Linked DNA regions of Metabacillus sp. KUDC1714. The protein of the gene in region 1 binds, or shares a complex with, the protein of each later gene. Links are inferred from orthologs where the notes say so. Each region holds a gene or a part of one and is shown in the gene's direction. Other genes may lie near its edges.

Region 1 (16,444 bases):
GCTGCAAGTATGAATATTTCAAGGGAGATCTTAACTGAGTATGAAGTAACGCCCTCAGAAGCATCTCAGTTGGTTGGTATTCTCGGAAATATTGAGGGAGTTATATCTTGGGTGTTTTTCGTTGAAGAGGAAAATCAAATTCGAGTCAGATTGCGATCAAAAGGGCCTGTGATAAATGAATTAGCAAGGAAATATAATGGTGGTGGACATCCTTTAGCATCAGGAGCATCCATTTATAACTGGGAAGAAGCTGTTCAGGTGCTTAAAGATTTGGAAGAGCTTTGTCAAGATTATTAAATAGTTATGAAAAAGGTTATGTAGTGGTTCGGAATTGTGATAGGGTTCCGAACCTTTTTTTATAGGGTATGGACTTTTTGAAGATTTCAAGAAAAAAAGAATAGTAATGTCTCATACAATAAAGAAATTATAAAGTTGAGGGGGTATGATAACGCTTACTAATCTCTGTTTGGGATAAACCAAACCCCGATATCAGTGGCATCCTCATATACATCGAGATTTAATACTTGTATTTCTTTTTTTATTAACTTTGCTAGTTCGGCAGATTCAACATATGCTGAAAAGCCATTTTTAATATGCTCTAATTTTTCTTGAGCAATTTTTTTTGAATTAAAAATGTCCATTTTAATCCCTCCATTAATATGTCATTACAAAATCAATATTGACGAGTGTGACATTTCCTTTTTTTGTCAGTTTCGTCTTAAAATGATTTGTGAAACATTGAACGGAATGTCATGATGGTAAAAGGTAAAATAAATATTTTGCTTTTTGCCATCAAACTGTTTGTGCATTACACTTACTTTAGGTAGTTGATATAGAATCAGTAGGCAGGTGTTTATCAAAAAAGATATCATAGGATTTCACAAGTTTTTTACCCTTGAGGTGAGTAGAGAGAGGTGAACATTGTAGTAATTCTTGATGAAAGTAAAAAATAAATCATTTACTTGTTTTTCCTATTTCTATTTTATCGGATATTTGAGTTAAATGCGATTCATTTTTGCATATTCCATAAAATTTTTTATTCTAAGGCTCTGTTATACTTGTTTCTTTATTTCCGCTGCAGGTGAATGCTTTCCGGGGCGGTCCTGGAGCCTCGTCGGTGCTATGCACCTGCATGAGTCTCTCATATCCGTTCCAATCAACAAAGTACAAAAATCACCAGTGAGCTTTAACAGAGCCTATTCTAAAAATGAGATCTCAACCTCAATATAAATAGTTGTTAGTAACATGAATTTTGTCATCTCAAGTTTATATTCTTTTCCATCTCTCTTAAAAACCTTATTCTCAATCGTTCTTTCGATTAATAAATGACTTGAAGAAACGCTCTCGATATCTTTTGCAATTAAATCAGATAAATCTTTTTCTACCTCATCCTCTATATTTTTTATCATAAAATCCTTAAAAAGATATTTGTCACCGTTTGTTAGATGGATATTTATTTCTTGAACAGTAATTTTTTGTTGCGCTTCTTTATTTAATTTTATATATTCTTCTTGATAAATTTCTTTGTCTTTTCTTAACTTTTGAATAGTTAACTCTTGTTCATCGATAATGGTCTTATGCTTTTCTTGGATCACTCCAAAGATAAATAAAAAAACGCCCCAGCTAATAATTGCCCCAATCGCTGCACCGGCAAAAAAACGCTGCCATGAAGGTTGTTGATAATGTGGTGGAATTCTCATGAAATATGCTCCTGTGTTAACCAATGAATTAGAAGCCAGCCTGTTTGTGCTCCACCCATTCCAGAAATAATTAGTAATACTTGTTTTATGATGTCTCTTGTTTCTCCTTGGAAAATACCACGTTCAAAACTGTAGAAAGCATCAAATGTTCCACCTATTGCAGCAACAAGTGCCCATATTTTTAAGCGATTTGCAAACTCAAACATTTTCGTTAAAGGAGGCTCACCTGCCAAGAAAGCTCCAATTGCACCTATAAGTGTACCACCTAAAATAACCCCTAATGCAATAAAATAGCTATGAATAAAAGCCGGTATAAAGGCTTCGTTGTCCATAAACATCATCCTCCTCTATATAATGTATATGGACGACCCTTTTTAAGTATGTTTTGTTTTACATGTAAAATAGAAAATAGATTAGCTTTATACATCTTATGAACAGAGCATGTATCTTTCTATTTGTATCGAAAATAATCTCGGAATATAATGAAGGATATACATTAGTGAATTTAAATAATAGAAATTTACATAAATTAGTTCAAGAAAGGAGGAATTTGTTTGCCTTTCGTACATCTACAAGTAAAAAGTGCATACAGCCTGTTAACGAGTGCTGCAAGGTTGGACAGGCTTGTAAATAAAGCGAAAACACTTAAATTTAAAGCATTGGCATTAACCGATGATCAAGTCATGTATGGTACTGTTGCGTTTTATAAGCTATGCAAACAACATGGTATTAAGCCAATTATCGGTTTAACAATAAACATTCTAGATGAACAAGGAGAGGGAGAGTCTACCTCACTTATTTTATTAGCAGAAAATAATAATGGATATCGAAATTTATTAAAGATTAGTAGTGCACTGCAGACGAAAACTCCTGAAGGATTACCTGAAAGGTGGCTTAAGAGCTATAGTCAGGGTCTAATCGCCATTAGCCCAGGAATGGACGGAATCATTGAGAAAAATTTATTAGAAGGAAATCGTGTAAAAGCAAAAGAGCTAACGAAAAAATATGAAACTATATTTGGTCAAAAATCTTTTTATCTGGGGCTCCAAAATCACTTGTTAGAGCAGGAAAAGCATTTATTAACCGAACTAGTCTCTTTGAGCGAAGAAACGAAGGTACCCGTTGTTGCAACTAATAATGTTGCCTACCTAGAGCAAGACGACTATATGGCTTATAAATGTTTATCAGCAATAAAAAACGGTGATAAGCTTTCAGATGAGCACATTGATTTACACACACCGAATGAATATTATTTAAAATCGCAGGAGGACATGGTCTCACTATTTGATCAATATCCTGATGCGTTAGAAAATACTTTGTTAATAGCGGAGCGGTGTCAAGTTGATCTTGAACTTGGAGTTACACATTTACCAAAATTCCCAACACCAAACAGTGAAAGTGCGAATGAATATTTAGAACAACTTTGTATGGAAGGATTAAAAGACCGTTTTGAGGAACCTAAGAAAAGCTATCTAGATAGACTTACATATGAACTAAGTGTCATAAAGAAGATGAATTTTAGCGATTATTTTTTAATTGTTTGGGATTTTATGAAATATGCACATGAAAATAGCATTCTTACGGGTCCGGGGCGTGGATCGGCAGCAGGATCACTAGTTTCTTATGTGTTAAAAATTACCGATGTTGATCCGATTAAACACCGCCTCCTTTTTGAACGTTTTTTAAATCCAGAACGAATTACAATGCCTGATATTGATATTGATTTTCCAGATACAAGACGAGATGAAGTCATTCATTATGTTGCGAACAAATATGGGAAAATTCATGTAGCGCAAATTATCACGTTTGGAACTTTGGCTGCAAAAGCTGCAATCCGTGATATTGGTAGAGTAATGGGAGCTTCACCGAAGGAAACCGAATTACTTTCTAAACAAATTCCAACACGTCCTGGTATTACTCTTACAAAAGCCATAACAGAATCGCATGTTTTACAAAAAATGATTCGTGAAAATGAGTTATATAAAAAGATAATCGATACAGCATTAAAAATAGAAGGGCTTCCAAGACACGCGTCAACACATGCAGCAGGTGTTGTTCTAAGTGACCAACCTTTAACTAATATTGTCCCGATTCAAAATGGGCAGCATGAAGTATATTTAACTCAGTTTTCAATGGATTATTTAGAGGATCTAGGCTTATTGAAAATGGACTTTTTAGGTCTAAGGAATTTATCATTGATAGAAAATATAACAAAATTAATCCAGCGTGAAGAAGGATATTCTGTTAACTTACCGAAAATATCTTATCAGGACGAAAAAACATTTTCTCTACTTTCAAGTGGGGATACAACAGGTGTATTTCAGTTAGAGTCTGAAGGTATGAGAAGTGTTTTAAAACGACTTAAACCAACAAGCCTTGAAGATATCGTTGCAGTTAATGCATTGTATCGTCCGGGCCCAATGGAAAATATCCCTCTCTATATTGAAAGAAAACATCAGAAAAGCTCTGTGCATTACCTCCACCCTGCGCTTGAGCCCATCTTACATTCGACCTATGGAGTCATTGTTTATCAAGAACAAATCATTGAAATTGCCTCGACTATTGCTGGATTTACTTTAGGTGAAGCTGATTTATTAAGAAGAGCTGTAGGTAAGAAGAAGAAAGATGTACTTGATAAAGAGCGGGAGCATTTCGTGAAGGGTTGTAAGTCTAATGGTTATAATGAACAAGTTGCAAATAATGTTTATGATTTAATTGTGAAATTCGCCGATTATGGCTTTAATCGAAGTCATGCAGTGGCATACAGCATGATTGCTTATCAATTAGCATATCTTAAGGCGAATTACCCACTTTATTTTATGACGGCTCTATTGACAAGTGCGAGTGGAAATGACGATAAGGTTTCACAGTATATACGTGAAGCAAAACAGAAGGGAGTTACAATTTTACCTCCTTCTGTAAATTATAGTGCATACCCATTCTTAGTTGAGAATGGTAATATTCGATATAGCTTAACTGCAATAAAAAATGTTGGGATTGCAGCGATAAAAGAAATATTCCATGCCCGCAAAAAGAAACCATTTACAGACTTATTTGATTTTTGCATAAGGGTATCAATGAAGATTATTAATCGTCGGATAATGGAACAGTTAATTTTTTCAGGAGCTATGGATGATTTTGGAGTGGAGAGAGCAACCTTGCTAGCCAGCTTAGATGTTGCTATTGAGCATGCAGAATTGCTTACACCGACTGATGAGAATCAGATTGATTTTTTTGAGGAAGAAGCCTTTGCACTCAAGCCTAAATACATCGAGGTAGAACCATTCAAAATTGAAGAAAAGTTGAAATTTGAAAAAGAAACACTTGGCTTCTACTTTTCTTCCCATCCAGTCGAACTGTATCGGGAAAAATTTCAATCAGTTAATGCAAGTAATATATCAGATATGGGTTTGAAAATAGATAAAAAAGCCATGATAGGTGCAATGATCGTGAGTATTCGAACAATCCGCACGAAAAAAGGTGACGTAATGGCATTTTTAGTCATTGCTGATGAGACAGGTGATATTGATGCTGTTATGTTTCCACAAATTTATACTAAATTTAGTGAAAAGATATCAATTGGTGACACCTTCCTTTTAGATGGGAAAGTAGAGAGACGTCAAGATAAGGTCCAATTTATTATCCAAAAAGTCGTATCACCAGAAGAACTATCTAGTCTTGATGACAAATCAAAGCTTTTTATAAAAATTGAAAGACAATCTATGGAACCAAAAAGATTATTTGAAGTGAAGAATTACCTTAAAGAGTTCAGTGGGGATACTCCAGTATTTCTCTATTATGAATCTGAAAAAAGAACTGTTCAACTTCCATCAGAATTCTTTATTTCTCCAACTGAAGAATGTATGGATGCATTAATTAAATTACTTGGTAAAGAAAATGTTGTTTTAAGGAACCATCAATAATTATGAAAATTACTTTTTTACAATAATTAATTAGACATAAACAGTCAATTACTTATGAATGGAAGGAATAAACTCATAATTTGTCGTTAAATATGTCTTATCAGACACCCAAAGATAAAAATAACGATAGGACTAATTAAAAGTAACCTGTTTTCCTTCCAACCTACGACAAGTCCTACTTTACAAACAGATGAATTATGTTATCATTTAATAATGATTATTAGTGGTCAGACCACTGGGGGATTGTAAAGAATATTTTTTTATAGGTCTTAAAACTTTACAAGGTACAAAGGGGATGTTAATGATGTCATTAAGAGAAGAAGCTTTACATATTCACCGAGTAAATAAGGGAAAGCTTGAGTCAAAATCTAAAATACCTGTGAGAAATGCACACGATCTTAGTCTCGCTTATTCACCTGGTGTTGCTGAACCTTGTAAAGATATATATGATGATAAAAACAAAGTATACGACTATACAATGAAAGGTAATATGGTTGCAGTTGTTTCCGATGGAACTGCAGTTTTAGGTCTAGGAAATATTGGTCCAGAGGCTGCTCTGCCTGTAATGGAAGGAAAAGCGGTCTTATTTAAAAGCTTTGCAGGAGTAGATGCTTTTCCAATTTGTTTAAATACAACAGATGTTGACCAAATCGTAAATACAGTTAAGCTTCTTGAACCAACCTTTGGTGGTGTAAACCTCGAGGACATTGCAGCTCCGAACTGCTTTGTTATAGAAGAGCGTTTAAAAAAGGAAACGAATATTCCTATTTTTCATGATGACCAACACGGAACAGCAATTGTAACAGTTGCAGGACTTGTTAATGCCTTAAAATTGGTTGGGAAAAGCATGTCAAATATTCGTGTTGTTGCTAATGGCGCTGGTGCAGCTGGCATTGCAATTATTAAGTTGCTTTATACTTACGGTGTTAGAAATATTATTATGTGTGATTCTAAAGGGGCTATTTACGAAAATCGTAAAGCAGGTATGAATGAGGTAAAATCAGAAGTAGCGAAATTTACGAATAGAGATCAATTAGAAGGCTCGCTTGCTGATGTAATAAAAGAAGCAGATGTGTTTATTGGAGTTTCAGTTGAAGGTGCACTAACAAAAGAAATGGTTCAGTCAATGAACCCCGAACCAATCATATTTGCGATGGCAAATCCAGTCCCAGAAATTATGCCAGAAGATGCAAGAGAAGCTGGTGCAAAGGTTATTGGAACAGGTCGTTCAGATTTTCCGAACCAAGTTAATAATGTACTAGCTTTCCCTGGAATCTTCCGAGGCGCATTAGATGTTCGAGCAACTCACATTAATGAAAAGATGAAAATAGCTGCAGTAGAAGCAATTGCATCACTTGTTTCGGAAAGTGAATTAACTTCAGATTATGTTATTCCAGCTCCATTTGATCCACGTGTTGCCCCAGCAGTAGCATCAGCAGTGGCAAAGGCTGCTATGGAAACTGGTGTGGCTAGAATAAAAGTTGACCCAGAAGAAGTTGCAGAAAAAACGAGGCAGCTTGCTATTATTGAGTAGAAGTGAGTGATTTGTCTTTGACAACCGCACAATCAAAAGTTTATATAGAAATTCTTCGTCATATTAGAGCTTATATTGCAGAAAAGCAGCTTTCATATGGTGATAAAATCCCTTCCGAAAGAGAATTTGCAGAAAAGCTTAAGGTTGGTAGATCATCTGTAAGAGAAGCATTGCGTGCCCTTGAGCTTTTAGGGATGATTGAAACGCGAAGAGGAGAAGGCACATTTCTTAAAGATTTTCGAGAGCATAATCTTATTGAACTTTTAGGAACGTTTATATTAGAGGATTCAAAAGCGGTTGTTGATATTATCCAAATGAATTCTCTATTGGAATATAATGCATTGCAATTGGTTTTGCAAAACAATCCTGAAGCAGAACTTAAATTGATAGCAGAAAAACTTTCAAAGAATACAGTAACAAGATATGAATGTATGAGGGAGATTATTCAACTCTCTAATAACCATCTTCTTTTTCGTATATGGATGGTGTTAAATGATTATGTTACCTTTGTTTGTAAGAGTGATCAAGTGAAGGTTTATTCAAATGAAAAATTAGAAATGCTAGTTAATGCCTTATTAAACAAGGAACAAGAAAAGGTTTTTGCTGCTTACGAAGAGGTATCACTTAAGGAATATGTCGAATAGATACTGACAAGCTTCAACAACATGCTTATTCATCATTCTATAAAGTATAGATAACTGATAAATAATAGTATTCTTGATGATAGTTTTACTAGTAAATTAGCTTAGTTCAACCTCAATACTTTCAATATGAAAAAGAAGAATTGTAGAGAAACAGCTTTAGAAAAGGGGAGGTACCGTTTTGTTAAAAGATTTGTTTACGAAACCGAAACCGAAGAAAAAAAAATATGCACAGGTTCCGTCTGAGCAAGCAAAACAAGATGTTCCTGAAGGAATTGTCATTAAATGTCCGAGTTGTAAAAAAATTATGTATACAAAAGAATTAATAAAAAATGAGAAGGTTTGTATGAATTGTGGTTACCATCATCAAATGAACGCTATGGAACGCATTAAGAGCTTATTTGATGAGCATAGTTTTATTGAATATGATAAAGAAATGATTTCAGAAAATCCACTGCAATTTCCAGGCTACGAAGAAAAGCTAGAAAAGGACCGTCAAAAAACACAACAAAATGAAGCTGTTGTTACAGGTGAAGGTACCATAAATGGCTTTAAAACAACATTTGCCATCATGGATGCTAGCTTTAGAATGGGAAGTATGGGGTCAGTTGTTGGTGAAAAAATTACTCGTACAATTGAAAAAGCTAATGAAAAGAACTTACCCTTTATTATTCTAACTGCATCAGGTGGTGCAAGAATGCAAGAGGGTGTATTAAGTTTAATGCAAATGGCTAAAACTAGCTCTGCACTTAAGCTTTATAGTGATAATCAAGGCTTAATTATTTCTGTTATGACACATCCTACAACAGGTGGGGTGTCAGCAAGCTTCGCATCGTTAGGTGATTATAATTTTGCTGAGCCAGGAGCACTTATTGGGTTTGCTGGAAGAAGAATTATCGAGCAAACAATTAGAGAAGAACTTCCTGAAGATTTTCAAACTGCTGAATTTTTATTAAAACATGGTCAGCTTGATGCTGTTATAAATCGTCAAGAGTTAAAGGAAACGCTAAGTAATATTCTTGACATTCATCAATCAGGAGGTGAATTAACATGGTAGGCGAATTAGAGTTTGAAAAGCCTGTAACCGAGCTTAGAAAAAAAATTAGTGAATTAAAAGAATTTACAATAGGTTCAGATGTTGATTTATCATCCGAAATTGAAAAGCTTGAAGCAAGATTAGAAAAGCTAGAAAATGAGATTTATACAAATATAAAGCCTTGGGACAGAGTTCAAATTGCAAGACATCCTAGTAGACCCACAACTTTAGATTATATCGAACACATTTTTACTAATTTCTTTGAATGTCACGGTGACCGTTATTATGGTGATGACGATGCGATTGTAAGTGGAATTGCAAAGTTTAAAGGTCTTCCTGTTACTGTTATTGGGCATCAACGAGGTAAGGATACGAAGGAAAACATTCGTAGAAATTTCGGTATGCCTCATCCTGAAGGCTATCGTAAAGCTTTAAGATTAATGAAGCAAGCGGATAAATTTAATCGTCCAATTATTTGCTTTATTGATACAAAAGGTGCTTACCCTGGAAAAGCTGCAGAAGAGCGTGGTCAAAGCGAAGCAATTGCTAAAAATTTGTTTGAAATGGCTGGGTTGTCAGTACCAGTAATTTGTATAGTGATTGGTGAAGGTGGGAGTGGAGGTGCACTTGCTCTAGGTGTGGGTAACTATATTCACATGCTAGAAAACTCTACTTACTCTGTTATCTCACCAGAAGGTGCTGCAGCATTATTGTGGAAGGATGCTGGATTAGCAAAAAAAGCAGCAGAAACAATGAAAATAACTGCACCAGACCTAAAAGAACTTGGTGTTGTTGATGAAATAATCCCTGAAGTGAAGGGTGGAGCACATAAAGATATCCCTCAACAAGCAGGTTATATTGAAGAAATATTAGCAACCTCTTTAAAAACTCTATCAGCAATGACTGGTGAAGAACTCATTCACCATCGTTACGAAAAGTTTAAAAGAATCGGGCAAGTATCATTTACAAATGAATTACTTGGGGTAAAATAAGAACGTGTGGCCTTCAAGGTCCACGTTTCTTTTGGTGGTAATGAAAAATATGGTTTGTTTAGACTTAATTTGGGTATCTTGCTTTCTATGGACTAGTCACTATGGAAGGTAATGAAGGTTTTATTTTCAATAGAGGCTAATTAGCTTAGAGGCACTCATGCACTGCTGCTTTACTAGCATGCAAGGAAAGACAATAATTTTGCAAAATTATATAATTCTTTAAACACAGAGGTTAATTTATTGTATAATGATAGAGGCTCTTAAAAAAGGTTATTCGACAAAAGTTGCACGTTTGATCTTGTTGTTTTGACTTTTCTTTCATGTTATTTTTAAAGTAAATCAATGTGCTATATTATTATAGTGGGGTGAAGAAATTTGAAAAAAATTGGTGTTCTAACAAGTGGAGGAGACGCTCCAGGTATGAATGCTGCTGTACGAGCAGTTGTACGTAAGGCAATTTTTCATAATGTTGAAATTTATGGTATCTATCATGGATATACGGGTTTAATTGAAGGTCAAATTGAAAAATTAGAATTAGGATCTGTAGGAGATATTATTCACCGTGGTGGTACGAAACTATATTCAGCAAGATGTCCTGAATTTAAGACAATTGAAGGACAGAAAAAAGGGATTGAACAACTAAAAAAGCATGGTATTGAAGGGTTAGTAGTAATTGGTGGAGACGGCTCATATATGGGAGCTAAAAAACTAACTGAACATGGATTTCCATGTGTTGGAGTACCTGGCACGATAGATAATGATATTCCAGGAACTGATTTTACAATTGGATTTGATACTGCACTTAACACAGTAATTGATGCGATTGATAAAATTCGTGATACAGCTACATCACATGAACGTACATATGTAATTGAAGTAATGGGTAGACATGCAGGTGATATCGCTTTATGGTCAGGTTTGGCAGGCGGAGCAGAAACAATATTAATTCCAGAAGAAAATTATGATATGGACGATATTGTTGCACGCTTAAAGCGAGGGAATGAGCGAGGCAAAAAACACAGTATAATTATTGTGGCAGAAGGTGTTGGAAGTGGAGTAGACTTTGCAAAACAAATTGAAGAAGCTACTACTTTTGAAACACGTGTATCTGTGTTAGGTCACGTTCAACGCGGTGGATCACCAACTGCATCTGACCGTGTATTAGCTAGTCGATTAGGTGCTTTTGCTGTAGAATTACTTCTAGAAGGTAAAGGCGGACGCTGTGTAGGTATTCAAAAGAATGAACTCGTTCATCATGACATCATTGAAATACTAGATCAACCACATACAATTGACAATGATATGTACCGCTTATCAAAAGAATTATCAATCTAATATATAAATGTTGGGATCGTTTTCATACAGGATGCCTACGCACTAATTGGGGTGTTTCAACCCTTGATGTGCTGTATTCAAATGCATTACCCTGATATGAAGTTGCGGGGAATTAGCTAAGATTATAAAAAACCATAATAGTTGTGGAATCTAAAGGAAGACAATCTTTAATTTAGATCTGTCCCCTTTTCCACAAAAATGGTAGGAGGAACGTAAATGCGTAAAACTAAGATTGTATGTACAATTGGACCAGCTAGTGAATCGATTGAAAAATTAACAGAGTTAATGGAAGCAGGTATGAATGTTTCCCGTTTGAATTTTTCTCATGGTGACTTCGAAGAACATGGTGCTAGAATTATAAACATCAGAGAAGCTTCAGCAAAGTTAAATAAAAATGTTGCAATTTTATTGGATACTAAAGGTCCTGAAATTCGCACAAACACAATGGAAAATGGAGCAATTGAGCTTGTTGCTGGAAATGAAATTATTATTTCTATGACTGAAGTTGTAGGTACATTAGATAAATTTTCTGTCACATATGATGGCTTAATAGATGATGTACATATCGGCTCAACTATTCTTTTAGATGATGGCCTTATCGAACTTGAAGTAATTGGTTTAGACCATTCAAATGGTGAAATAAAAACAAAAATTAAAAACAGTGGTACATTGAAAAATAAAAAAGGTGTTAACGTACCAGGTGTGAGTGTTAAACTTCCGGGTATTACCGAAAAAGATGCGAAAGACATCGTATTTGGTATTGAGCAAGATGTTGACTTTATTGCAGCATCATTTGTTCGCCGTGCATCAGACGTTCTTGAAATTCGCGAGCTACTTGAAGAACATAATGCTAGCCACATTCAAATCATTCCTAAAATTGAAAATCAAGAAGGCGTAGACAATATCGATGAAATTCTTGAGGTTTCAGATGGTTTAATGGTTGCACGTGGTGATTTAGGTGTTGAAATTCCTGCTGAAGAAGTACCTTTAGTTCAAAAGGAATTAATCAGAAAATGTAATGCATTAGGAAAACCTGTTATTACAGCAACACAAATGCTCGATAGTATGCAACGTAATCCTAGACCAACACGTGCAGAAGCAAGTGACGTAGCCAATGCCATTTTTGATGGTACAGATGCAATCATGCTTTCAGGTGAAACTGCTGCGGGATCATATCCAGTGGAAGCGGTTAAAACAATGCATAACATTGCTTCAAGAGCTGAAGAAGCACTTGATTATAAATCAATTCTTTCAAAGCGTAGTGCACAAGTAGGTACTACAATTACTGATGCAATTGGTCAATCAACATCATATACGGCATTGAATTTAGGTGTATCAGCAATTGTTACACCAACAGAGAGTGGACATACTGCAAGAATGATATCAAAATATCGTCCAAAAGCTCCGATTGTAGCTGTAACGGTTTCTGATTCAATTTCTCGTAAATTAGCTCTAGTATGGGGTGTTTATCCAAGAAGTGGAAACCACTCAACGTCGACAGATGAAATGCTAGATAACTCTGTTGAAGAAGCAATAAACAGTGGTTTTGTTTCACATGGTGACTTAATTGTCATTACTGCAGGAGTACCTGTTGGTGAAGCAGGAACAACAAACTTAATGAAAGTACATGTAATTGGTGATGTACTTGCAAAAGGACAAGGGATTGGACGTAAATCTGCCTTCGGTAAGGTTGTTGTAGCAAGCACAGCTAGAGACGCTAAAGAAAAGATGACAAAAGGCGCTATTCTAGTTGCTCAAAGCACAGATCGCGATATGATGGGGGCACTTGAATTAGCTTCGGCTCTTATAACTGAAGAGGGTGGATTAACTAGTCATGCTGCAGTCGTTGGATTAAGCCTTGGAATCCCTGTTATTGTCGGAGTAGAAGGTGTAACAACTCTATTAAAGGATGGTCAAGATATTACTGTGGATTCTGTTCGTGGCGTCATTTATGAAGGCCACGCGAGTGTACTGTAATAAATAGGCTAGGGTTAATTATTCTTGTTTAAAATTAATTTTTCTTGTCTCAGACTTTATCAATTTGAAGTTTGAGGTGAGATGTGAGGGAATCGGGGACCACCGATTCCTTTTTGTTTATCCACTAAAAAGGGGGAAGAAGGGAATTCCTTCTCTTTTTTTAATCAATCGAATAAAATAGAAGAAAGTACACAGTGAGAACAAAGCTTTTCATGCCTATATTTTAAAGAGGTGAGATAATGAGGTTATTAGTATTTTTGATTATTGTCATACCAGCATTAGAAATTGGGTTTCTACTTCTTTCTGGAAAAACGATAGGTGTACTTCCAACTATTTTACTGATTGTTTTAACTGGTGTGGTTGGGGCGTGGCTTGCAAAAAAACAAGGAACCGAAGCATTAAGAAAAGCACAGCAACAAATGCAATACGGACAAATTCCTAATGAGGCTATATTAGATGGATTATGTATTTTAGTTGGTGGCCTATTGCTACTTACACCGGGTTTTATAACGGATGTAACGGGATTTTTATTGTTATTTCCGATAAGTAGGAATAAAATTAAACCGATTCTTTTATCCATTATTCGAAAAATGATAGACAAGAATCAATTTACAATTATTCGTTAATTTTTCTTGGAAAGACGAAGGAGCTAGATGTTAAAGTGGTATCCACAGTTCAATAATTTTTTATTTTCAAAAAAGTACAAAGGCTGATTCTTCGAAATGGAGTCAGCCGATTTACTTTTCTTTCCCAACAATAAACTTCCACAAACCCATATATACACCTGCGCTGTGTAAGGTTTTTAAAATTACCAGAACAACGGGCCCTGCAATAAGTCCTAAAAATCCAATTAACTTATAGCCGATAAAAAGAGACACTAGGGTGGCGAGAGGATCTAATCCAATACTTGAAGAAAGTACTTTAGGCTCCATTATTTGTCTTTGCAATAATACGATGAGATACAGAACGCCAATCCCAATTGCGAGTGGGAGACTGCCGCTAAACGCTAAGTAAACAATCCAAGGAACAAATACTAACCCTGTACCTAGATATGGTAGGATATCAACTAATCCAATTAGCAAAGCAATTGTTATCGCATAATCAACACGTAGAATCAGAAGGCCGATTAATACAATCGTCGTTGTAATGGATATAAGTGTCGCTTGCGCCCGAATAAACCCAATAAGCGCTTTTTTTAGTTCTTCAAAAATTGTTTTCCCACTTTTCCTTGCTTTAGGAGGAAGGATTTTTTTAAGTGTGGTCTTAAATTTATACCAATCTTTACTGATGAAGAATGTAGATAATAAGGAAAAGATAATAACAGTAGCTGCATTTGGGAGCCAACTAATCATCATTGGTATATTTTCTAAAAAGCTTTTTATGAAATTTCCCACGCTTGAAGATACCTGCTCACCTATGTTTTGGATATTTATAATAATGGATTGTTGTTGATTTGATTCAAGATTATTAAAAAGATAGGTTAATTGGTTGTATAAAGGCATGATCTTCTCGACAAAAAATGTTTCAATATACATAGCTAGCAATGTTAAATGCCCTGGTAAAACCTTAGCTAAGTATGTTGTACCTGTGACTATTTCGGCAACTAATAGGATAAGTATCCCGGCAATGATACAGATTAATAATAAAATTGCGATGATCACGGATAAACCTCTAGGGACTCTGCCTTTTTTCTCCATAAAATTAACAAATGGGTTAATTAGCAGTGAGATGAAAATGGCAATAATAAAAGGATATGTCAAAGTAGATAAATAATAAGTGAAAAAGATACCGAGGATTGATAAGCTAACAATTATTAAAAGTCTTAACATGCTATAAACATAATACAAATTCAACTTGTCTCCTCCCGTAATAGTATCGCGTCTTATAGATGTTTATTACACCACAGGCTTGTTTATACTATCTGAATTTATATTATAAGGATGTAGGATCTAGAAATGGTCAGTTTGGAGGTTAACAACATGTTCAGTCAACCAATGTTATTTTTACTTATATTGCTAGGTATCGGAGTGTTAGCAAAAAATCAATCATTAATTATCGCTGTTTCATGCTTAATTATCATTAAGGTAATTGGTTTGGATTCAAAAATACTTCCAACAGTCGGATCAAAAGGGATAAATTGGGGAGTTACGATAATTACAATAGCTGTACTTGTTCCAATTGCCACAGGGGATATCGGGTTTAAACAGCTTTTAGAAGCAGTAAAATCTGCTTATGCATGGATTGCTTTAGGAGCGGGCATTGCTGTGGCCTTAATCGCTAAAAATGGTTTAACTCTATTAGCTGAAGATCCTCATATTACTACTGCACTTGTTTTTGGAACGATTTTAGCTGTGGCATTATTTAATGGAGTTGCTGTTGGTCCACTAATAGGTGCAGGTATTGCTTATATCGCAATGCAGATTGTTAAGCTTTTTAGTTCATAATCTGTAAACAAGTATATTAATTATTGTTAAACCAAAACTATTATATCTTCAAACTATTTTATAGACATAATAACTAGTAAAAGTGAGCTAAATTCCCTTTTCTTTATCTAGATATCAGGTAATATTTACAAGTGGAAATATACACTAATATAACAATTTTATTGTATAGTTCTATATGTGTGGTAGAATGAAGTGGAATAATTCCTAAAAAAACATTTTTCTAACAAATTTTTGTCCTTATTGAATTGTTTTCATTCACAAAAGTCTGATAATTGTTTATAATAGGAATAGGTACTTTTATAATGCCTACAATAGGAAGTCAGTAATGAAAGAAAGATCATTTTGACTTTTCTCTAAACATGAAAAATGTAAGCATTTTCTTTTTTTGTGCTTCAATGTGAGCAAGCGCTCAATCGTCTAAAAGTTTAAAAGAAAGAGCATTTTGTATTTTAACATAGATAGAAGAATCTACATTTTTTTGCTCATACTATAAAGAAATATCTCTTTCCTCAGATATTTTTCTTACATATTTCAAACGATGAGAAAAATGGTGATGCTTTTTTAGACTTTTTTGAGGTTTAAACTTTTAAACTTTTAAGATGAATGGGGAATAAAAGGTAAAGGAGAGGTTTTTTATGACAGCAACACGCGGTCTTGAAGGAATCGTAGCGACTACTTCATCTGTAAGTTCGATTATTGATGATACATTAACATATGCGGGCTTTAACATCGATGATTTAGCAGAAAACGCTAGCTTTGAAGAAGTGGTATATTTACTATGGCACCGAAAGTTACCAAATGCAGAACAACTCAATGAAATTAAGAAACAACTTGCGGAAAATGCAAAAATTCCACAGCAAGT
Region 2 (13,042 bases), 370 kb from region 1 along the record:
AAAGACGGCAAAGACTCTGAAAAAGGAGAGTCTCAGGATGAAACTGGAGCCAACGCTGAAGAAGGAGAAGTACAAACAGAAGAGCTTGAGGATGGAACTGTAATTTCTAGTGTGACTAGCGATGAATTATTTGCAGAATTACGTATGGAATTAGAAGATCAGCGCAGCAAAAGAAAGGGTCAATTAGATACAATCGTTGCAAGTAATGATACAACTCCTGAAGAAAAGAACGAGGCGTATGACGAAATGGAAGCATTAGACGAAGCAGCACATAAGGAAACAGTTCTTGAGACGCTTATTAAATCACAAGGCTATGATGATGCACTTGTTCGTGCAGAAGGAAACAATGTAAAAATTACAGTAAAAGCATCAAAAGAGCATGACAAATCTGCTGCTAACAAGATTATGGTGCTTGTAAGAGATGAAATGGAAAATATGGAGAACGTGGTCGTTACATTTGAACAATAATTAAGCTTTAAATATATGAAGTGGTCAATCTGATTATTAATCGGATTGACTTTTTTATTTTGGCTGTAGTTAATGCTCACTGTTGATTGGAACGGATACGTGATGCTCCCGGACAAATCGCGGAAAGTGAACGCTTAAGCGTACATCAACAACCAAGTTTAACAGGGACTTCATTTTAAAGAAATTAAAGATAATACTATTTTTCATAGTAACTAATTAGGTACATGAATGACAAGATGGTAAACTATAAGATAGAATGTAAAATACGACTAGCAAAGCTGAATAAAAAGGAAAACAATCAAAAACACTTATGAAAATCAGTAGAAACCTGAGGAAATGGGTACAATTGTTGTTGAATTTCTTCAGTGATGTATCGTAAGATAATATTATGGGACTAAGTTTTAGTACTAGACTATAAATTAGTAGATCATGTTTTTACGTAAATGATCATATGATTAAAGGGGTGCCTAAGCATGCTAAAAATACAAGAAATCAGAGAAATTATTAAATTAATCGATCACTCATCAATTAATGAATTTTCATTTGAGCACGAAGGTTCAAAAATAAAAATGAAAAAGCAATTACCTGAAGTCGAAACGGTAGTACGTACTGTAGCCACTTCCCCTACGCTTGAGTCAGTACAAGCACAACCAGTACAAGCCCAAGCACCAGTTGTTGGAGCTCCAACACAGGAAACTGTTGAAGCACCTACAGCTGATACATCTCATTTACATAAGATTACGTCTCCAATGGTAGGTACGTTTTATGCAGCATCTTCACCTGAAGCTGGCAATTACGTAGAAGTTGGATCAAAGGTTACAAAAGAATCAGTCGTTTGTATTGTAGAAGCAATGAAGCTCTTCAATGAAATTGAAGCAGAAGTGAAGGGTGAGATCGTCGAAATACTCGTTCAAAATGGACAGCTTGTCGAGTATGGTCAACCTTTATTCCTTGTTAAGCCTGAGTAAGGAGCCAAAATGATGATAAAGAAATTACTAATCGCCAATCGAGGAGAAATTGCTGTTCGAATTATCCGAGCATGTAAGGAATTAGATATCGAAACAGTTGCTGTTTTTTCTGAAGCAGATCGTGAAGCATTACATGTACAGCTTGCAGATGAAGCGTATTGTATCGGTCCAACTGCTTCAAAAGATAGCTATTTAAATTTTACAAACATAATTAGTGTCGCAAAATTAACTGGAAGCGAAGCAATTCATCCAGGCTATGGTTTCTTAGCAGAAAATGCAGATTTTGCAGAGCTTTGTAAAGAATGCAATATTATCTTTGTCGGACCAAGTGCAGAAGCCATTTCAAAAATGGGCACAAAGGATGTTGCAAGAGAAACAATGCGTAAAGCAGGTGTCCCAATAGTTCCAGGTTCTAAAGGAATTATCGAAAACATCGAAGAAGCAAAAATGCTGGCAAACGATATGGGATATCCTGTTATAATAAAAGCAACTGCTGGTGGTGGTGGAAAAGGTATCCGCGTTGCTGTAGATGAGCAAGCACTAGTAAAAGGGATTGAAATTACCCAACAAGAGGCAGCTACTGCATTTGGTAACCCAGGCGTTTATATTGAGAAATACATTGAGGATTTCCGCCATGTTGAAATTCAAGTGTTAGCTGATTCACATGGAAATGTTATTCATCTAGGTGAACGTGACTGTTCCATTCAACGTAGACTGCAAAAACTCATCGAAGAAACGCCATCACCTGCGCTCGATGAAACAATTCGTGCACAAATGGGTGATGCCGCAGTTAAAGCAGCAGCGGCAGTAGCTTATACAGGTGCGGGAACGGTTGAATTTATTTTTGATCATATTAATAAAAAGTTTTACTTTATGGAAATGAATACACGTATCCAAGTAGAGCATCCGGTAACAGAAATGGTAACTGGAATCGACTTAATTAAAGAGCAAATCAAAGTTGCTTCAGGAGAAAAATTACCTGTGACTCAAGATGAGGTTACATTTAATGGCTGGGCAATCGAATGCCGAATTAATGCCGAAAATCCAGAAAAGAACTTTATGCCATCTCCAGGTAAAATTGAGATGTACTTGCCCCCTGGTGGTCTAGGTGTTAGAGTAGATTCAGCGGTATATCCAGGATACTCAATTCCACCATACTATGATTCAATGATAGCAAAGTTGATAACGTATGGTGCAACAAGAGATGAAGCAATTGCTCGAATGAAGCGTGCATTAAGTGAATTTGTTATAGAAGGAATTTCTACAACAATTCCATTTCATATGCGACTTCTTGAACATGAAAAATTTGTATCAGGTGATTTTAACACGAAATTTTTAGAAATGTATAAGGTCATGGATTCGTAAATTTATTCGGAGGTGCTGACCCTTGAAAGATACTAATAACGTTTTAGAAATGAATCAAGATTATAACGGTTTAGGCAAAGTAGAGATTGCTCCAGAAGTAATAGAAGTCATTGCAGGTATTGCAGCATCAGAAATAGAAGGTGTTGCGTCAATGCGTGGAAACTTTGCAGCAGGAGTAGTTGAGCGATTGGGTAAGAAAAATCACGGTAAGGGTGTAAAAGTTGAACTTACTGAAGAAGGCATCGTTATCGAAGTTTATTGTGTCATGATTTTTGGTGTATCTATTCCTACTGTGGCACAAAAAATTCAGGATAACATCCGTCAAGCTTTACTGAACATGACAGCTTTAGAAGTTAATGAAGTAAACATACATGTTGTGGGAATTCAATTCGAATCACGTACACAAGAAGTTGAAGTTGATCAAGAAATGTAATTTGAATTAATCTTTGATCAAGAGCAAAACCAGAGGGTTGGCCCCTTTGGTTTTCTTTTGTTTTTGAAAGTGTTTATAGATTTTCAGGCGACTGGTTATATTGTTATTATAGAAATAAAATAAACCACGAATGTTTTATAAAAATAAAGCCTTTTCATTCGGAAATACATAAAAACAATCGATTTTCGGCATGAATCTGACAGTTGGATATGGTATGATCACTTTATGACATTCGACTTTTAAACATTAAAGGAGCAAGTAAAGAATGAAACGAAGAACAGCAAGAGAAAAGGCACTACAGGCGCTATTTCAAGTGAATGTTAGTAATATAGAACCAAATGAAGCAATTGAGCATGTACTAGACGAGGAGACTCCAGATCAATTTATGAACAGTCTTGTTTTCGGAACAATCGAACACGAAAAGGAGCTAGACGAGTTAATTACGCCTCACCTAGTTAATTGGACAATTGATCGCTTAGCGAATATCGATAAAACGATCTTACGTATGGCTGCTTATGAGCTAAAATATGAGGAAGTTCCAGCAAATGTAACATTAGATGAAGCAGTGGAACTAGCAAAAGCGTTTGGGGATGATCATTCTAGTAAATTCGTCAATGGTGTCCTTTCTAAAATCAAAAAAGGCCTGTAAAGAGGTAATGCAAAGTTTGAGGAGGAATTAGAAATGACTGCAACTATTATTGATGGAAAAGAATTATCAAAAACAAAACGAAGTGAATTAGCAAAAGAAGTGGAACAAATTAAAGCAAAAGGCTTATTACCAAAGCTAGTCGTTATTTTAGTAGGGGACAACCCTGCTTCACTTTCCTATATTAGAGGGAAACAAAAGGCATCTGAGGAAATCGGTGTTGGCTTTAAATTAGAAAATTTCCCTGAATCTTTTACAGAAAAAGAATTGCTTGATGTAATTGAGCACTACAACAATAATGATGAATACCATGGGATATTAGTTCAACTGCCACTTCCTGCACATATTAACGAAACGGCTGTTGTTGAAAAAATTTCACCCTTAAAAGATGTTGATGGCTTCCATCCGATTAATATTGGTCGTATGATGACAGGTCAAGAAACATTTTTACCTTGTACACCAGCTGGAATTGTTGAAATGATTAAGTCAGTTGGCGTAGAAATGACTGGGAAGAATGTGGTTGTTGTTGGAAGAAGTAATATTGTCGGAAAACCAGTTGGACAACTTCTTTTAAACGAACATGCAACAGTTACTTACTGTCATTCAAAAACGAAGGATTTATCAGCTTTTACGAAAGAAGCAGACATTTTGGTAGCTGCTGTTGGCCGCGCTAATTTTATTAAAGGCGAGGACATTAAACCAGGAGCTGTTGTCATTGATGTAGGTGTTAACAGACTTGAAACTGGTAAATTATGTGGTGATGTTGTTTTTGATGAAGCGAAGGAAGTTGCAAGCTACTTAACACCAGTTCCAGGTGGAGTAGGTCCGATGACTATTACGATGCTAGCTCATAATACAGTTCAATCTGCGAAACAATTTCTAAGTACTAAATAAAACATACTTAAAAGCGGGACGGAGAAACGATCTGTATTACTCCGTCCCTATTCAGTCATTTTAAAGTTATTAGTTTAGTAAAGGAGGTTGTACTATGAGTGAAATAAAATATGTAACAGTTACAGCCTTAACGAAATACATAAAACGTAAATTTGATGTTGATCCTCATTTAACCGATATTTGGATAAAGGGTGAGATCTCAAATTTCAATTTACATAGTCGTGGTCATATGTATTTTACATTGAAGGATGAAAAGGCAAGAATTCAAGCCGTCATGTTCGCCGGTGCCAATAAATCCCTAAAGTTTAAACCGGAAAATGGTATGAAGGTTCTTATCCGTGGCGAAATCTCGGTTTATGAACAAAGTGGTGGCTATCAGGTTTATGTGAAGGAAATGCAGCCAGATGGTATCGGTAGTCTGTATTTAGCTTACGAGGAGCTGAAAAAAACTCTGCAAAAAGAAGGTCTTTTTGATCCAGTTCACAAAAAGCCAATACCAAAATATCCGGATCAAGTTGGGGTCATAACTTCACCTACAGGTGCTGCGATTCGTGATATTTTAACAACGATCAATCGTCGTTACCCACTTGCAAAGGTTATTTTAATACCAGCTCTTGTACAAGGAGTTCAGGCAGGTGCTTCTGTAGCGAAAGCAATAAAACAAGCGAATCAGCTAAATACATTAGATGTTTTAATTGTTGGTCGAGGTGGAGGCTCAATTGAAGAACTATGGGCGTTTAATGAAGAAATCGTAGCAAGAGAAATTTTCGCATCACAAATACCAATTATCTCTGCTGTAGGACATGAAACAGATTATACAATTGCTGATTTTGTAGCCGATTTACGAGCTCCTACACCAACAGGTGCTGCCGAACTAGCTGTACCTCATTTTTCCGAATTAATGGATCGCTTATTAGAACGTAAAAATAGGCTTAAAAGAACCATGCGGGAGAAAATAACCTCAAATAAAGACCGGTTAAACCATTATCAAACATCCTATGCCTTTAAATATCCAAAACAGCTTTATTTACAAAAGGAGCAACAATTAGATTTAATTGTTGAACGCCTTAATAAAGAAGGACAACGGGCCATCATTCATAAAAAAGACTCCTTCACACATGTGAAAAATCGACTAGCAAATGTACATCCAAAGGGTCAAGTGAAACGCTCAATGGAAGCGTATCAATTATTGTTTAAAAAGCTTAATCGAGAAATGAGTTCTGTACTAACCTATAAACATTCGCAATTTAATGAAACAATTGCTAAACTAAATGCATTAAGTCCGCTAAGAGTTATGGACAGGGGCTATAGCCTTGTTTATCATGAAAAAGAACTTGTTAAAAGTATTAATCAAATTGAGGCAGGACAGATGGTAAAAGTACAACTTAAAGATGGACAACTAGACTGTAAAGTACAGGGAATAGAGGAGAGATCCGTTCATGAGTAAGGAAGAGCAAAAAGCTAAGGAAGTATCCTTTGAACATGCCATGCAACAGTTAGAGGAAATCGTTGGGAAGCTTGAGGAAGGAGATGTACCACTTGAAAAGGCCATTGAATACTTTCAAAAGGGTATGGAACTTTCAAAGCTTTGTCATGATAAGCTACAGCATGTAGAAAAACAAATGGATTTTATTTTACGTGAAGATGGGGAATTAAAGCCATTTGAGCTGCAGGAGGAAGAAAAAGCGTGACCATACAGCTTAACGACTTTTTAGTTTCACGTAAACAAATCATTGAAAAAGCAATGCCTGAGTATATTGAAAAGCTTCAAGCACCAAAAACATTAAAAGACGCAATGCAATATTCATTAGAAGCAGGCGGGAAACGCTTGCGTCCAATTCTTGTTTTAGCATTGCTTCATACATACAAACAAACTGAAAAATTAGGTATAGCTACAGCTTGTGCGGTTGAAATGATTCACACCTATTCACTTATTCATGATGACCTTCCGTGCATGGATGATGATGACTTAAGACGTGGAAAGCCGACAAACCATAAAGTTTTTGGCGAAGCAATGGCCGTTTTAGCAGGTGATGGACTTTTAACACAAAGCTTTTCTCTAATTGTAAATGATCCTTATCCTTCATCGGAAAACAAGCTTCGCGTTGTTTCAGAACTAGTAAAAGCAGCTGGAGCAGAAGGCATGGTTGGTGGACAGGTTGCTGATATGGAAGGGGAAGCAAAAAATTTAACCCTTGAAGAACTTCAGTACATCCATGAAAACAAGACAGCTAAACTCCTCGGATTTAGCATCATTTCAGGTGCGATTTTGGCGAGAGCCCCTGAAGAGGATATCGAAAAACTACGTCAGTATGCTTATCATCTTGGTATTGCATTTCAAATTCGTGACGATATTTTAGATATTGAAGGGAACGAAGACGTTATTGGGAAGCCTGTGGGATCTGATACGACGAATGAGAAGACAACATATCCCTCCATTCTAACGATGCAAGGTGCAAAAGAAAAACTTAATGATCACATTGACCACGCAAAGACGATTTTAAATAGTTTATCTGTTTATTCAAATTTACTTGTACAAATGTGTGATTTAATAGCAAATAGGGATCATTAATCATGACGAAATTAAGTGTGAAGGATTTTACTAAAACCGTTTCCAATAGGTAGCGGTTTTTTGTCCTATTTACTCGATTTTTCAGAACTTCTCCACGCAGTGATGGACATAAAATATTGTAATTAAAGCTATTTTATGGTAAGTTTTTGCTTGCACATATTTGTCCTTTTAATAAGGGAAGTATTAGATGCTAAGATTAAATCTTAAATTGTTTTCAAATAAAAGAAGTTTACGTTAAAATATAAAGATAAGACTAAGGTATAAGAACAAATTATATACAAACACGAATATAGAATCAAACTGAACCCGAAAGTGAGTGATCCATTTGGATCTTCTATCCATTAAAGACCCAAGCTTTTTAAAAAAGCTATCGAATAACGACCTTGAAAAACTTAGTGCGGAAATTAGGCAATTTTTAATTGAAAAGCTATCAGAAACTGGTGGACATATTGGTCCAAACTTAGGTGTTGTTGAGCTAACAGTTGCCCTTCACAAAGTTTTTGACAGTCCTAAAGATAAATTTATTTGGGATGTAGGACATCAATCCTATGTTCATAAAATATTAACTGGAAGAGCGAATGAATTTGATACTTTGCGTCAATACAAAGGCCTATGTGGTTTTCCGAAACGCAATGAAAGTGAACATGATGTGTGGGAGACAGGTCATAGTTCAACATCATTATCCGCCGCAATGGGTATGGTCATTGCAAGAGATTTAAAGAAAACAAATGAACATATAATTCCCATAATCGGTGATGGAGCACTAACTGGTGGCATGGCTCTTGAGGCCTTAAATCATATCGGGCATGAGCAAAAGGATATTATCGTTGTTCTAAATGACAATGAAATGTCGATTGCCCCTAACGTTGGTGCGCTTCACAATGTTCTTGGCCGACTAAGAACAGCCGGAAAATATCAGTGGGTTAAAGATGAGCTTGAGTATTTATTGAAGAAAATTCCAGCTGTAGGCGGGAAACTTGCGTCAACAGCTGAACGAGTGAAAGATAGTTTAAAATATATGCTAGTCTCAGGTGTGTTTTTTGAAGAATTAGGTTTTACTTATTTAGGACCAATTGACGGACATAATTATGAAGATTTATTTGAAAATCTTCAATATGCTAAAAAAACCTCAGGACCAGTTCTTCTTCATGTGATCACGAAGAAAGGAAAAGGGTATAAACCGGCAGAAACAGATACAATTGGTACATGGCATGGCACTGGACCTTACAAAATTGAGACTGGTGATTTCTTAAAACCAAAAGTTGTTGGACCAGCTTGGAGTAAGCTTGTAAGTGATACAGTACTTAAGCTTGCTCGTGAGGATGAGCGAATTGTCGCTGTGACACCAGCAATGCCGGTTGGATCTAAGTTAGAAGCTTTTGCGCAAGAGTTCCCGGACCGAATGTTTGACGTTGGAATTGCTGAACAGCATGCTACCACAATGGCAGCTGGACTTGCTACCCAAAACATGAAGCCGTTTTTAGCAATCTATTCAACATTTTTACAACGAGCATATGATCAAGTTGTTCATGATATTTGCCGTCAAAATTTAAACGTATTTATTGGAATTGACAGATCTGGACTAGTTGGTGCCGATGGAGAAACCCATCAAGGCGTTTTTGATATTGCATTTTTACGACATTTGCCAAACATGGTACTTATGATGGCAAAAGATGAAAATGAAGGCCAACATCTTGTTAATACAGCTTTGAAATATAATGATGGACCTATCGCGCTACGCTATGCACGTGGAAATGGAATCGGTGTGAAAATGGATGAAGAGCTTAAAGAAATCCCGATTGGATCGTGGGAAGTTCTTAGAGAAGGTAGAGATGCTGTTATTCTTACCTTTGGCACGACAATTGAAATGGCAGTTGAGGCAGCTGAAACCTTAGCGAAACAAGGTAAATCGATTCGTGTGGTTAATGCACGTTTTATCAAACCTTTAGATGAATACATGCTTCATGATATCTTTGCTGAACATATTCCTGTATTAACCATAGAAGAAGCTGTTTTACAAGGTGGATTTGGAAGTGCTGTTCTAGAGTTTGCCCAAGAAAATAACTATTACGAATCAAAGATTTCCCGTATAGGTATACCAGATCAGTTTATAGAACATGGTAGTGTTTCTAAATTACTCGAAGAGATCGGTATGACAACAGAAGATGTTATTATCCAACTTAAAGCAATGATGCCTGAAAAAGAGAAAAAGGTACTTAGATCATGAGCAGTAAAAAGGAAAGACTAGATATTTTATTGGTTGAAAACGGTTTGTTTGAAACAAGGGAAAAAGCGAAGCGTGCGATTATGGCAGGAATTGTATACGGAAATGAAGAACGTTTAGAGAAGCCAGGAGAAAAGGTTTCCCGTGACCTTGTACTAACGATAAAGGGGAATACTCTTCCTTACGTAAGTCGTGGAGGCTTAAAGCTTGAAAAAGCAATGAAAGATTTTGATCTACATGTACGAGATAAAATCATGATTGATATTGGTTCTTCTACAGGTGGTTTTACAGATTGTGCTCTCCAAAATGGTGCTAAGCTCTCATATGCGGTAGATGTAGGCTACAATCAATTAGCATGGAAGCTACGTCAAGATGAGCGTGTAGTCGTTATGGAGCGGACAAACTTCCGCTATTCTACAGCTGCTGATTTTGAAAAAGGGTTACCAGAATTTGCATCGATTGATGTGTCCTTTATTTCGTTAAAGCTTATTTTACCTGTATTAAAAACAATTTTAGTTTCACATAGCGATATTGTGGCTTTAGTAAAGCCGCAATTTGAAGCAGGAAGAGAGCTAGTTGGAAAAAAAGGAATTGTTCGCGATCCAAATGTTCATGAGCTTGTTCTAAATGACATGGTCAGCTTTGCCCTAAAAGAGGGGTATGATATTTATAACTTATCATACTCACCGATCACAGGTGGAGATGGAAACATCGAGTTCCTTTTACATCTTCGCTTCGAAGGATTGCAAGAGGAAGGAACAAATCATTTTGGTATTCCTGCTAGTGATGTTGTTGAAGAAGCACATGCAAAACTAAAAGAGAATAAACTCAAAGAAAAGCAGGAAAATTAGCAATTGCTATTATCCTGTTTTTTTCTTGATGGAGAATACAGCTTGCTATCCTCTTTGGTTTTTCTAAATTATCTGGATATTCATGCAACTTATGAATTATTAGTTTTTTATCATTATAAGACAAAATAGCCCCGATAATCATTGTTTTATGCAGTTTAATCTAAATGATTTTTATTAAAACTGTACTTTTTAAGGGTTTTAATATAAGATGTAAGGTATAAACATGCAGAAAATGTATAAAAATGCATCATTGCAAAAAGGGGTGCTTTAATGAATAAAGGACAGAGACATATAAAAATTCGTGAAATAATATCAAACAATGATATTGAAACACAAGATGAATTAGTTGATTTATTAAAAGGAATGGGCTTTAATGTAACACAAGCAACAGTATCCCGTGATATTAAAGAGCTTCATTTAGTAAAAGTTCCAATGATGGATGGACGCTATAAATACAGCTTGCCTGCCGATCAGCGCTTTAATCCATTACAAAAGTTAAAACGTGCTTTAATGGATGCCTTTGTTAAAATTGACTCAGCTGGCCATATGCTTGTTATGAAGACTCTACCTGGAAACGCAAATGCAATTGGTGCTCTAATTGATAATCTTGATTGGGATGAGGTTTTAGGTACGATATGTGGAGATGATACGATTTTAATCATATGTAGAACTTCACAAGATACTGATTCAATATCAGAACGATTTTTGGACATGCTTTAAAGTTAGAAAAAACATGCGAAATAAGCCAAATTAAACAAGAGGTGTGATTTTGTTTGTTAGCGGAATTATCTATAAAAAACTTTGCCATAATTGAGTCGTTAACTGTTTCTTTTGAAAAAGGACTAACAGTGTTAACAGGAGAAACTGGTGCAGGTAAATCAATCATTATTGACGCAATTCATTTACTAGCTGGGGCTAGAGGATCTTCTGAATTTGTTCGCTACGGAGAGAAACGAGCAGAGCTTGAAGGGTTGTTCCTTTTAGATGATGAAAAACACCCTGTCTACACGAAATGTGACGAATTTGGCATTGATGTGAGCGACGGCATGATTGTTTTAAGACGGGATTTATCATCTTCAGGCAAAAGCATATGTCGGATTAATGGAAAGCTTGTTACTATTGCAATCTTAAGGGAGATAGGACAGTATCTTGTTGATATTCATGGACAGCATGACAATCAGGAGCTTATGAATGAAGAGAATCATTTAACACTGCTTGACCAATATGGTGGAAAAAAAGTAAAGCAAGCACTTGGAGAATATGTTGAAATTTATAAAAGCTTCGACTTGCTCCGGAAAAAAATCACCCAACTTTCGGAAAATGAGCAAGAGATGGCACATCGACTTGACCTCCTTCAATTTCAGTTAGAGGAAATAGAAAGTGCAAATTTACAACCAAAGGAAGATGAACTTCTACAGGAAGAAAAAACTCAGATTTCTAACTATGAAAAAATTTATGAATCATTGCAAAATAGCTACAATTCACTACATGGTGAGCACAAAGGACTAGATTGGGTCGGACATGCAATGAGTAATCTAGAAGATGTTGGTTCGATAAATTCTACCTTGAAGGAGCTCTCTGAAACAATTTCAAATGCATATTATCTACTTGAGGATCTTTCATATCAAGTTCGGAATGAATTAGAAGCACTTGAGTTTGATCCAGAGCGCTTAAATTTTGTAGAAAGTCGCTTAAATGAAATAAATCATTTAAAACGAAAATATGGGCAATCCGTTGAGGAAATATTAACTTATTCTGCTAAAATTGAAGACGAAATTGATACGATCAAAAATCGTGACAGTCATTTACATAAGCTACAAAAGGAGCTTGATTCTGTCCTTCAAGATCTAACGATTGAAGCAAATAATGTGACGAGCATTCGTAAAAATTTTGCAAAAGTGTTGATTGATGAAATACATCGTGAGTTAAAAGAGCTTTATATGGAAAAAACAACCTTTGATGTAAACTTTGCTAAAAAAAGAACTTCAACAAATGATCTGAAATATTCTCCTGCAGGTATTGATGAAGTGGAATTCTATTTGTCAACCAATCCTGGTGAACCATTAAAGCAGCTTAGTAAAACCGCTTCTGGTGGTGAGCTTTCAAGGATAATGCTTGCAATGAAAAGCATATTCTCGCAGCACCAAGGAATTACCTCAATTATTTTTGATGAGGTTGATACAGGTGTTAGTGGACGTGTCGCACAAGCGATCGCCGAAAAAATCTACCGTGTTTCAAACGGATCTCAGGTTTTATGTATAACACACTTACCACAAGTTGCGGCAATGGCTGACACTCATTTATATATAGCAAAAGAAACGAATACAGGCCGGACAAAAACAAGTGTTAAGCCGCTTGCTGAAGAGGAAAAAATTAAAGAAATAGGTCGCATGATAGCTGGTGTTGAAGTTACTGAGCTATCAAAGGAACATGCAAAAGAACTCCTAGCACTTGCACATACATCAAAAGGTTAACATAAAAAGCTGCCAATTAAGGTAGCTTTTTATTTGTATATGTTAGTCTTGAACCGAAATTATTCAATTATGCTTAAAACTTACAATAAAACCTTCAATTTTCTAGATATTCAAGTTATAAATGTGAGCTCAAAAGGCTAAATTAAA

The links.
Region 2: the proteins of accD (region 1) and accB are in contact, whole or in part, in a solved structure (PDB 8UXZ), measured with the Escherichia coli proteins. The link is inferred for Metabacillus sp. KUDC1714 from one-to-one orthologs.

Annotation. Positions count from the first base shown.
Region 1 is NZ_CP055263.1:439,329-455,772, reverse strand. The notes cover bases 7,070-9,917. They hold accD (acetyl-CoA carboxylase, carboxyltransferase subunit beta), read left to right. Parts: upstream 7,070-7,979; coding sequence 7,980-8,855; downstream 8,856-9,917. Other genes in these bases: accA (acetyl-CoA carboxylase carboxyl transferase subunit alpha), read left to right, coding at 8,849-9,826; HUW50_RS02220 (FadR/GntR family transcriptional regulator), read left to right, coding at 7,169-7,801; HUW50_RS02225 (NADP-dependent malic enzyme), read left to right, coding at 7,070-7,157. Also shown: HUW50_RS02250 (DHH family phosphoesterase), read left to right, coding at 1-297; HUW50_RS02245 (YtzJ family protein), read right to left, coding at 456-641; sporulation membrane protein YtrI, read right to left, coding at 1,197-1,700; HUW50_RS02235 (sporulation membrane protein YtrH), read right to left, coding at 1,697-2,032; dnaE (DNA polymerase III subunit alpha), read left to right, coding at 2,255-5,623; more of HUW50_RS02225, read left to right, coding at 5,928-7,069; pfkA (6-phosphofructokinase), read left to right, coding at 10,202-11,161; pyk (pyruvate kinase), read left to right, coding at 11,378-13,138; HUW50_RS02195 (FxsA family protein), read left to right, coding at 13,378-13,764; sporulation integral membrane protein YtvI, read right to left, coding at 13,876-14,991; HUW50_RS02185 (DUF441 domain-containing protein), read left to right, coding at 15,118-15,582; citZ (citrate synthase), read left to right, coding at 16,218-16,444.
Region 2 is NZ_CP055263.1:67,416-80,457, reverse strand. Bases 1-2,688 are described here. They hold accB (acetyl-CoA carboxylase biotin carboxyl carrier protein), read left to right. Parts: upstream 1-941; coding sequence 942-1,436; downstream 1,437-2,688. Other genes in these bases: accC (acetyl-CoA carboxylase biotin carboxylase subunit), read left to right, coding at 1,449-2,688; HUW50_RS00380 (SpoIIIAH-like family protein), read left to right, coding at 1-468. In the rest of the region: more of accC, read left to right, coding at 2,689-2,801; HUW50_RS00365 (Asp23/Gls24 family envelope stress response protein), read left to right, coding at 2,851-3,234; transcription antitermination factor NusB, read left to right, coding at 3,500-3,883; bifunctional methylenetetrahydrofolate dehydrogenase/methenyltetrahydrofolate cyclohydrolase FolD, read left to right, coding at 3,917-4,774; xseA (exodeoxyribonuclease VII large subunit), read left to right, coding at 4,869-6,221; HUW50_RS00345 (exodeoxyribonuclease VII small subunit), read left to right, coding at 6,214-6,465; HUW50_RS00340 (polyprenyl synthetase family protein), read left to right, coding at 6,462-7,346; dxs (1-deoxy-D-xylulose-5-phosphate synthase), read left to right, coding at 7,672-9,573; HUW50_RS00330 (TlyA family RNA methyltransferase), read left to right, coding at 9,570-10,421; ahrC (transcriptional regulator AhrC/ArgR), read left to right, coding at 10,692-11,141; DNA repair protein RecN, read left to right, coding at 11,195-12,895. UniProt on the Escherichia coli protein: This protein is a component of the acetyl coenzyme A carboxylase complex; first, biotin carboxylase catalyzes the carboxylation of the carrier protein and then the transcarboxylase transfers the carboxyl group to form malonyl-CoA.